3 regions of the Ligilactobacillus salivarius genome follow, and region 2 is predicted to be linked to each of the others. Evidence: predicted binding sites of a transcription regulator. Region 2 holds the regulator's gene; each other region holds the start of a gene.
The links. Region 2 encodes Rex, which represses fermentation and respiration genes when NADH is low (regulators of the CRP and FNR family bind a similar motif). Its sites were predicted from a motif close to TTGTGAANTANTTCACAA; they were not measured.

Region 1: pflB (formate C-acetyltransferase) is a predicted target of Rex. The motif match lies at 1,508-1,525, and genes of this name have one in related genera.
Region 3: PTA89_RS09300 (NAD(P)-dependent alcohol dehydrogenase) is a predicted target of Rex. The motif match lies at 1,833-1,850, and genes of this name have one in related genera.

What each region holds. Positions count from the first base shown of each region.
Region 1 covers NZ_CP117984.1:189,560-192,779, forward strand. The annotation lists gene sufB (Fe-S cluster assembly protein SufB) at 1-634, shown strand, start outside; gene PTA89_RS09875 (VIT1/CCC1 transporter family protein) at 827-1,411, shown strand; gene pflB (formate C-acetyltransferase) at 1,723-3,220, shown strand, end outside.
Region 2 covers NZ_CP117983.1:1,241,368-1,244,587, forward strand. The annotation lists gene groL (chaperonin GroEL) at 1-399, opposite strand, end outside; gene groES (co-chaperone GroES) at 429-713, opposite strand; gene PTA89_RS06125 (CPBP family intramembrane glutamic endopeptidase) at 909-1,538, shown strand; gene PTA89_RS06130 (redox-sensing transcriptional repressor Rex) at 1,642-2,283, opposite strand; gene PTA89_RS06135 (ABC-F family ATP-binding cassette domain-containing protein) at 2,457-3,220, shown strand, end outside.
Region 3 covers NZ_CP117984.1:86,079-89,298, reverse strand. The annotation lists gene PTA89_RS09310 (aldo/keto reductase) at 1-700, opposite strand, end outside; gene PTA89_RS09305 (MarC family protein) at 912-1,535, opposite strand; gene PTA89_RS09300 (NAD(P)-dependent alcohol dehydrogenase) at 1,897-3,018, shown strand.

The sequences.
Region 1 (3,220 bases), on a different replicon from region 2:
TTGCCGTTATACAACAATCCAAAACTGGTCCAACAACGTATATAGTTTGGAAACAAAACGTGCCAGAGCTTTGGAAAATGCTACTATGGAATGGGTAGACGGTAACCTTGGTTCTAAAGTAACTATGAAATATCCAAGTATCTATTTAGATGGTGAAGGTGCACATGGAAATATGTTATCTATTGCATTTGCGGGCAAAGGTATTGACTCTGATACTGGTGCAAGAATGATTCATAATGCTAAGAATACATATTCGTCAACTGTATCAAAATCTCTCTGTAAAGATGGAGGAATTGCTGACTATCGTGGGTATGTAAGGTTTAATAGAGATAGTGATGGTTCGTTTGCGCACGTTGAATGTGACACTATCATTATGGATGATGAGTCTTCAAGTGATACAATTCCATTTAATGAAGTATTAAATAGTAATGTTTCAATGGAACATGAAGCTAAAGTTTCTAAAATTTCTGAAGATCAGCTTTACTATTTGATGAGTAGAGGTATTTCTGAAGAAAAGGCTACTGAAATGATTATTATGGGATTTGTTGAACCATTTACTAAAGAACTACCAATGGAATATGCAGTCGAATTGAATAGATTGATTGAGTATCAAATGGATGGTAGTGTAGGTTAATTATAAAAAAGCATGCTTTTTAAGTATGCTTTTTTATATTATTGTGAAACATGTATATAATTATAAATTTTGCTAAATTAGTACTAATTACTCATATGATGTATAATTTAATCGTAATGAAAGCGGTTTATATAATTTAAATATGTATATAAAAACGGTATTATTTTTATATTTCGTGAGGAAGTGTACAAATTGAAAGTTACGTATGTATTGAAAGTTAAGACTAATTTTTTTTGGGATAGCTTAAATGTTATAAGGGCTAGTATTTTAGGTGCCAATGATGGGATTATTTCAGTATCTGGAATCGTGTTAGGTGCTGCAGGGGCTAATCTTAATAGTAAGACCCTTTTAATCAGTGGTTTGTCTGGCATGCTAGCTGGAGCTTGTTCAATGGCTGGTGGAGAATGGATATCTGTAAGTACCCAAAGAGATATTCAAGAAAAAACAATGGAAAGACAAAGTCAGTTGGAAAATGAAGACTGTGAAAATTGTCCGATAAAATTGCAAAAGAACGATATCTTAATGCCGTTTCATGCTGCAGCCAGTTCTTTCTGCTCATTTATAATTGGGGCAATGATTCCATTATTGACGATGATTCTAGCAAGACCAGAACATCGCGTGGTATTTACATTAATTGCGATGATTGCCTCATTATCAATTAATGCAGTAGTTTGTACACACAACTCTGAGGTTTCAACTAGCAAAACAATTTTACGAAATGTTATAACCGGATTGTTAACGACGTTAGTTACCTTTATTTTAGGGGCGTCAGTATAGATACTTTTAAAGGTCCTATACCTAAATTTTATTGGGTATAGGGTCTTTTTTTGTAATTTTAAGAAATTCTAAAATAAAATTAATGAAATTTATATTTTGATACATAAATCACATTTTTAAAGTTTATAAACTGTTGTCAAAAATATTGTCATATTAACATTTATAATGATTAAAATAAATGATAGCGTTTATAATATTTTTTGAAAATAAAAAACATTGTTAACGATTTTTCATTGAATTTAATTTAACTAAGGTGTAGTATTAACAGTGTAGAAAACGTTTTCTTAAAAATCACAAAGGAGGCTTTGGGTATGGTTGAAAAGACTCAAATGCAAAACGTTGATGTAAAAGATGCTTGGGAAGGATTTAGAGGAAAAGAATGGAAAGAAGAAATTGATATTCGTGAATTTATTCAAGATAACTTCACTCCATATGATGGAGATCAATCTTTCCTTGAAGGACCAACCGAAGCTACAACGAAGTTAAACGATAAATTAATCGACTTAAAATTAAAAGAACGTGCACATGGTGGACCTCTTGAAGCTGATACAAAAGTAGTATCAACAATTACATCTCATAAACCAGGTTATTTAGACAAGTCATTAGAAAAGATTGTTGGTTTACAAACAGATAAACCTATGAAACGTGCACTTATGCCATATGGTGGTATCAGAATGGCTAAAGGTGCTTTGGAAGCTTATGGATTTAAGATTGATCCAGAAACAGACTTCGTATTTGAAAAGCTATCTAAGACACATAACCAAGGTGTATTTGATGCATACACAAGCGAAATCATGAAAGCTCGCCACAACAAGATTATCACTGGACTACCAGATGCATATGGTCGTGGCCGTTTGATTGGTGACTTCCCACGTGTTGCATTGTATGGTATTGATCGTTTAATCGAAGAAAAGAAAAAAGATTTGGAAAATTGTGGCGATGGTGAGATGACTAACGACATAATCCAAATGCGTGAAGAGATTTCTGATCAAATCAAAGCCTTAAATGATATGAAGATTATGGCTGAGTCTTATGGCTATGACATTTCCAAACCAGCTACAACAGCTAAAGAAGCAATTCAATGGTTATACTTTGGATATTTAGCATCTATTAAACAACAAAATGGTGCTGCTATGTCTATTGGTCGTATCGATTCATTCATCGATATTTACATTGAACGTGATATGAAGCGTGGTATTTTAACTGAAAAAGAAGCACAAGAATTAATTGACCAATTCACAATGAAATTGAGAATGGTATGCTTCATTCGTACACCAGCTTACAACTCACTATTCTCAGGTAACCCTATCTGGGCAACATTATCAATTGCTGGTATGGGCTTAGATGGACGTCACCATGTAACTAAGACATCATATCGTTTCTTAAATACATTGCATAATATGGGTGCCGCACCAGAACCAAATATCACATTACTTTGGTCTGATCGTTTGCCTGAATCATTTAAGCACTATGCTGCAAGTGTATCTATTGCAAGTTCTACAATTCAATACGAAAACGATGACTTAATGATGAAGACATGGGGAACAGACTACTATGGCATTGCTTGCTGTGTATCTGCACAACCAATTGCAAATGGTATGCAATTCTTCGGAGCTCGTGCAAATCTAGCTAAGGCTGTATTGTATGCTATCAATGGTGGTAAGGATGAACTTACAAAACAACAAGTAGGTCCTGCATACGAACCAATTAGCTCAGAATACATTGACTACGATGAATTCATGAAGAAATTCGATGACATGATGGAATGGATTGCTGATATTTATGTAAATGCTTTGAACACAATTCATT
Region 2 (3,220 bases):
CATTTCATGTAATGCATCAACTGCAGCCTTAGTTGCTAATTCAATACCACGACGAATTCCAACTGGGTTTGCACCAGCAGTTACATTCTTCATACCTTCATTTACAATAGCTTGTGTTAAAACAGTAGCAGTTGTTGTACCATCACCTGCAATATCATTTGTCTTAGAAGCAACTTCAGACACCAATTTTGCTCCCATATTTTCGAAATGATCTTCTAAATCAATAGCCTTAGCAATTGTTACACCATCATTTGTAATTGTGGGGGAACCATAAGATTGTTCCAAAACAACATTACGGCCTTTAGGACCAATAGTTGATTTTACTGTATTTGCTAATTTATCTACACCCTTCAACATCTTTGAACGAGCATCTTCTGAAAACTTAATTTCCTTTGCCATAAATCTCTTCACCTCAAATTAATTAAAAATTAATCTATAACCGCAATAATGTCATTTTCACGGATTACTAAATATTCTTCGCCTTCATATTTAACTTCAGAACCAGCATACTTATCAAAAACAACTGATTGACCAACTTTTACTTCAGGTTCAACCCTTTGTCCATTGTCTAAGATACGTCCGTTACCAACAGCAATTACTTCACCTGTTGTAGGCTTTTCTTTTGCATTACTTGCGATAACAATTCCACCAATGGATTGTTCTTCTTCCTTTTGAACTTTTAAAACAACGCGATCTCCTAATGGTTTAAGCACGTCTAATCCCTCCAATATCAATCATCTGTATCATTTAGCACTCTCAACTCTTGAGTGCTAACTACAATTAATACTATAACCACTTTAAATATAAATTGCAAGTATTTTTTATCACTCGACACATTAGAGTGCTAATTTTTTTATTTGACCTGTTAATGGTACAATTAAACTTAAAAATGAAAGGTGATAATTAATTTGGAACAAAGAAATTCTATTCCCTTATTGCTAACCTATATTGGTTATCAAATTTTGTTAGCAATATTCAATATTTTTTATAATCAAAGTCATAATTTTTATTTGGTTGAAACTATTATTGGAATACTCTGCATGTTGTTTATTGTTTATCTCAATCATAGATTCTCTTTTAAAAATAAATTAGAATATAAAACTATTAAACTTAAATCTATTTTACTCTGGAGTATCCTTGGTATGGTCGGTGCCCTCATAATTCAAATTGGATTATCTCGTATCGAATCAGGACTTTTTCATTTTTCATCATATTCAGCTAATACTAACCTATTGTTAGAAATTGTTCACCATTACCCATACTACATTTTAGTACCTGGAATTGTTGCACCTGTAATGGAAGAGTTAATTTTTAGAAAAGTTTTATTTGGAAATTTTTCAAGATTCATCCCTTTTCTACCTGCTGCCTTAATTTCCAGTCTTCTATTTAGTTTAGCTCATATGGATGGTCATTTCCTTATCTATGCTAGTATTGGCCTTTTGTTTTGCTATATTTACTATCGGACTGGAACGATTATTACTTCTACTTTTAGTCATATATTTCTAAACTTGTTTATTATACTTCTATCATCGCTTTAGAAGTTATTAATATCAAAAAATTGCTGAAGATTAATGTGATTAGATAACATCATAATCTTCAGCAATTTTTATTTTGAGACTCATTTCGGTCTTCTATGTAACACTACTCTTCTGTGCTTCCAAAATGATTCAAGAAATAAATCAAAGTTTCCATTTCATTCGTCAAATCTACATTTTGCACACGTATATTTTCTGGTACAGTAATTCTAAGTGGTGTAAAATTCAATATTCCCCTTACACCAACTTCCACTAACTCATCTGTAACTTTTTGTGCTACAGGAGCTGGAACAGTTAAAATTACAATTTCAATTTGCTGTAACTTTAATTGTTCTTTCATATCAGACATTGGATATACTGGAATTCCACTTTGAATTGTTCCCGTAATATCTTCATTTACATCAAATGCTGCACTAATTCTTACATGATTACTTTGATGGAAATTAAAGTTCAATAAAGCATGTCCTAAATTACCAACCCCAACCAAAGCAACATTAGTTAACGTATCTTGATTTAATTGCTTAGTAAAAAAATCAAGTAAACTTTGTACATCATATCCGTAACCACGTTTACCTAAAGCACCAAAATACGAAAAATCACGTCGAATAGTAGCAGAATCTACTTTTACGGCTTCAGCTAATTCTGTTGAAGAAACTCTATTCTTTCCAGAATTAGATAATAGTCTTAGATAACGATAATATATCGGTAGACGTTTTGCAGTAGCCTGCGGAATCTTTACTTCTGCCATTAGACTTTCCTCTTTTCGTGAAATATTTAACATAAGTTTAACACATAGCTCCACAATTATACAATATATTGGCTTAATTATCATCTTTAACGTTTTTATTTGTGAAATTTCTATGTTACACTATAAATCGTCTTAGTGTTATAATACAGTAAATTAATAGAAAAGGTGATTTTATGCTACTTTTACAAGCACAGCAAGTTGCCCGACATTTTGGAGCAGATATCCTTTTTGAGAATGTCAATCTTGATATAAAAGATAATTCCAAGATCGCACTTGTTGGTCGCAACGGAGCAGGAAAATCTACACTAATAAAAATGTTAATCGGTGAATCACTTCCAGATGAAGGAAAAATCGTTACTAAACGAGATTTAACTATTGGATATTTAGCACAACATACAGGATTAGAATCTACTAAAAATGTATTAGATGAAATGTTAAGTGTCTTTGAACCCTTGCAAAAGATGGAAGCTAAGATTCATCAACTTGAAGAAAAGATTGCTTCTCCGTCAATTCCACATGAATCTAAGGAATATCAACAATTATTAAATCAATATGATCAATTACAACATGACTTCCAAGAAAATAATGGTTATGGTTATGAAAATGAAGTAAAAGCTGTTTTACATGGTTTCCAATTCTTTGAAGAAGACTATGGAAAAATGGTTTCTGACTTATCAGGTGGACAAAAAACTCGTTTAGCTTTAGCTAAATTACTTTTAGAAAAACGTGATTTATTAATCCTTGACGAACCTACTAACCACCTCGACATTGAAACTTTGACTTGGTTAGAAAATTATATCCAAGGTTATACCGGTGCCCTTTTAATTGTTTCACATGACCGCTACTTCTTAGATAAAGTTGTCAATGAAGTTTATGAATTAAGTCATCAACATTCTAGTCATTATGTTGGAAATTATTCTCATTATATTGAAGAAAA
Region 3 (3,220 bases), on a different replicon from region 2:
GGAAACCATGTTGCAATGACCAGCGAAGTAGAACTTGAGGTACGCTATGATTGTGAGCTGCAGCAACTTCAGCAACTAATTCATTACGCAACAAATCACCAGTACCTAAAGGACTATAAGCTTCATTTAAAATATCGTGTTCCTTATTAGCAGCTAGTACATCTGGTTGAAGATCACTAGGATTTAAGTAGTTTTGGTTAACTGCAGGAACGATATTAGCAGTCTTCAATAATTCCTCTAGGTGGTGTCTACGGAAATTGGAAACACCAATTGCACGAATTTTACCAGCTTTAACGGCTTCTTCCATAGCTTGCCAGCTTTCAGCATTTAGTTCGGCCCAATGCTCACGAACAGCTGCCGGACTTGGCCAGTGAATTAAGTATAGATCTAAATAATCAGTATCTAGTTTTTGTAAACTTAAATCAATAGCTTTTTTAGTAGCTTTATAACCATGAGAATCGTTCCAAAGTTTAGTTGTCAAGAAAATATCATGACGGTTAATACCGCTTTCTTTGATACCTTGGCCTACACTAACTTCATTGCCATAAGCTGCCGCTGTGTCAATATGACGATAACCAACTTCAAGTGCAGTTTTTACAGATTCACGAGCAACCTTGCCATCTGGAGTTTGCCATGTACCGAAACCGACAACAGGAATCTCTACACCATTATTTAATTTATAGGTGTCTGTTAATGCCATTTTAATACCTCCATAAATAAGTAATCGCTTTTATTATATACCTTACTATTAGTAAGTAGCAAATGATATGCCTTGAGAGAAAAAGAAAAACATCCTGACTGTGAAGTGCCTTACAATCGTTAAACTTTGTCTAACAATTGTAAGACACTTCATAGAAATTATTTTCTAAGGGAGTATATTATAAATTTTAAAGTTGAACTAATTAAAACTTTTATTTAAAAATAGGAAAAGCTGATTGTAATCCTAGAATAGCCATATGAACGCCAATCGTTGCTAAAATTAAACCCATCATTCTAGTAATAACATTCATTAAATTTTGTCCTAGTTTAGCCACAACTAGCTCGCTGTAAGTAAATAAGAAATAAGTGATTATTGATAATGTTATAAAAGAAATTATAATAATTAAAGGATTGATAGATACTGCTAAATTCATAGTTGTTGCAATTGTTCCAGGGCCGGCTAAAATAGGCATAGCTAATGGTGACACTGCAATATTGATATTATTGTCAATTTTTGGTTCTTTTGATGAAACATTGTGTTGTAAAGAAGAAGTATTACCTTGTAACATGTGATAGCCAATTAGCCCCACTAAGAATCCACCAACAATTCGTAAGGCGGCTAAATTAATTCCAAAAATATTAAGTATAGTTTTCCCGCCTAATGCAAAAATAGAAACGATAATTACGGCAATTGTTAGTGCATGGAAGGCTATATTCTTAACTGTTTTTAGATTTTGACCACTTGTTAAACTAATAAAGACAGGTAAATTAGCAATGGGATTCATAATTGCAAAAAAAGCCATAAAAGTAACGGTAAATTCATTAATCAATTTCATAAAATCACATCCTAAATATTTTTACTAATATTATATCATGATAAACTCTATCTTTACTAATTTGTTATTTTTAACATAGGTTATATCTTATAGATGGCCAAAAAATATTGGTATAATATCTGTTCTTAAACATTGTATAGATAAATATATAAAGTATATGTAAGAAATTTATTTTTTGTACATTTATATACATAAATGTATTAACGAAAAATTATAATGAAGTCATTTTAAACTTTAATGAGGTAACTAAGCTAAGATAACATTAAAAAATGACACTCAAATTAACTATTTTTGATATTGAAAAAGAATTCACAAATTAATAAAATATAATCGTAAACGATATCAAAGGTGGTAATTAATTATGAAAATAAAAGCAGCAGTAGTAGAAGAAGTGGGAGCACCATTTGAAATTAAAGATAATATTGATCTTCATGAAGTAGGACCAACAGACTTACAAATTCACATGGTAGCATCAGGTATCTGTCATTCCGATGAAGCCATCCGTAAGGGCGATGCCTCGCTAGGTTATCCAGTTATTCTAGGTCATGAAGGTTCAGGAATTGTTGAAAAAGTTGGTAGTGAAGTTAAAAACTTTAAACCAGGTGACCATGTAATTCTTTCCTTCTACTCAGATGGAACATGTGATAACTGTTTGAAAGGTGTACCAACTCAATGTAGAAGTTATGCTAAATATAATTTGTCAGGAACTCGTGCAGATGGTGATGATCATTTTCAAGAAAATGGTAAGCATATTTCTGATATGTTTAATCAGTCATCATTCACAACAACTACAGTGGTAGATCAACGCAACGCTGTAAAGGTTGATAAAAATCTAGACTTACGTAAACTTGGACCATTAGGATGTGGCTATGTTACAGGCTCTGGAACAGTATTAAATACTTTGAAACCAAAACCAGGTGACACAATTGCAGTATTTGGTACAGGTGCTGTAGGTTTAGCTGCTATGATGGCAGGTCGTATTTCTGGATGTATCAAAGTTATCGCAGTGGATATTGTACCTGAAAGATTGGAACTTGCTAAAGAGTTAGGAGCAACTCATACTATTAACAGCAAGGAAGAAGATGCAGTTGCTAAGATTAAAGAATTAACCAATGGATATGGTGTAGATTGGACTATAGATACAACAGGTTTGCCAGCAGTTATTAAGAATGGAGTTGACGCTTTAGCACAAGGTGGTACATGTGCAGCAATTGCAGTAACACCACACTTAATTGAAATCTCTACTTGGAATGATTTATGTGTAGACGACAAGAAGATTGTTGGTGTAAACATGGGTGACTCCATCCCTCAAATTGATATTCCTCGTTTAATTGAATTCTACAAACTAGGATGGTTTGATTTCGACAAGACTGAAAAATTCTATGATTTTGAAGATATCAATCAAGCAAATCAAGATTCTGTTTCTGGTAAGACAATTAAGCCAGTATTAATTATCGATAAAGAATATCAACCAGGTGAATAGAATAAATAAAGTTCAGACTATTAAGAATTATTCCTAATAATCTGAACTTTTTTATATATAGCATAAAAATAAACCTGATTTCGGAATTTACCGAGATCAGGCTTTTTAGATATCATAATGTTTAAGGTGCTTAAATGCATGTATGTCAAACCACTTAATCATAGATCCCTGGAAGAAAAATGAGATAATAGTTCCAATTCCT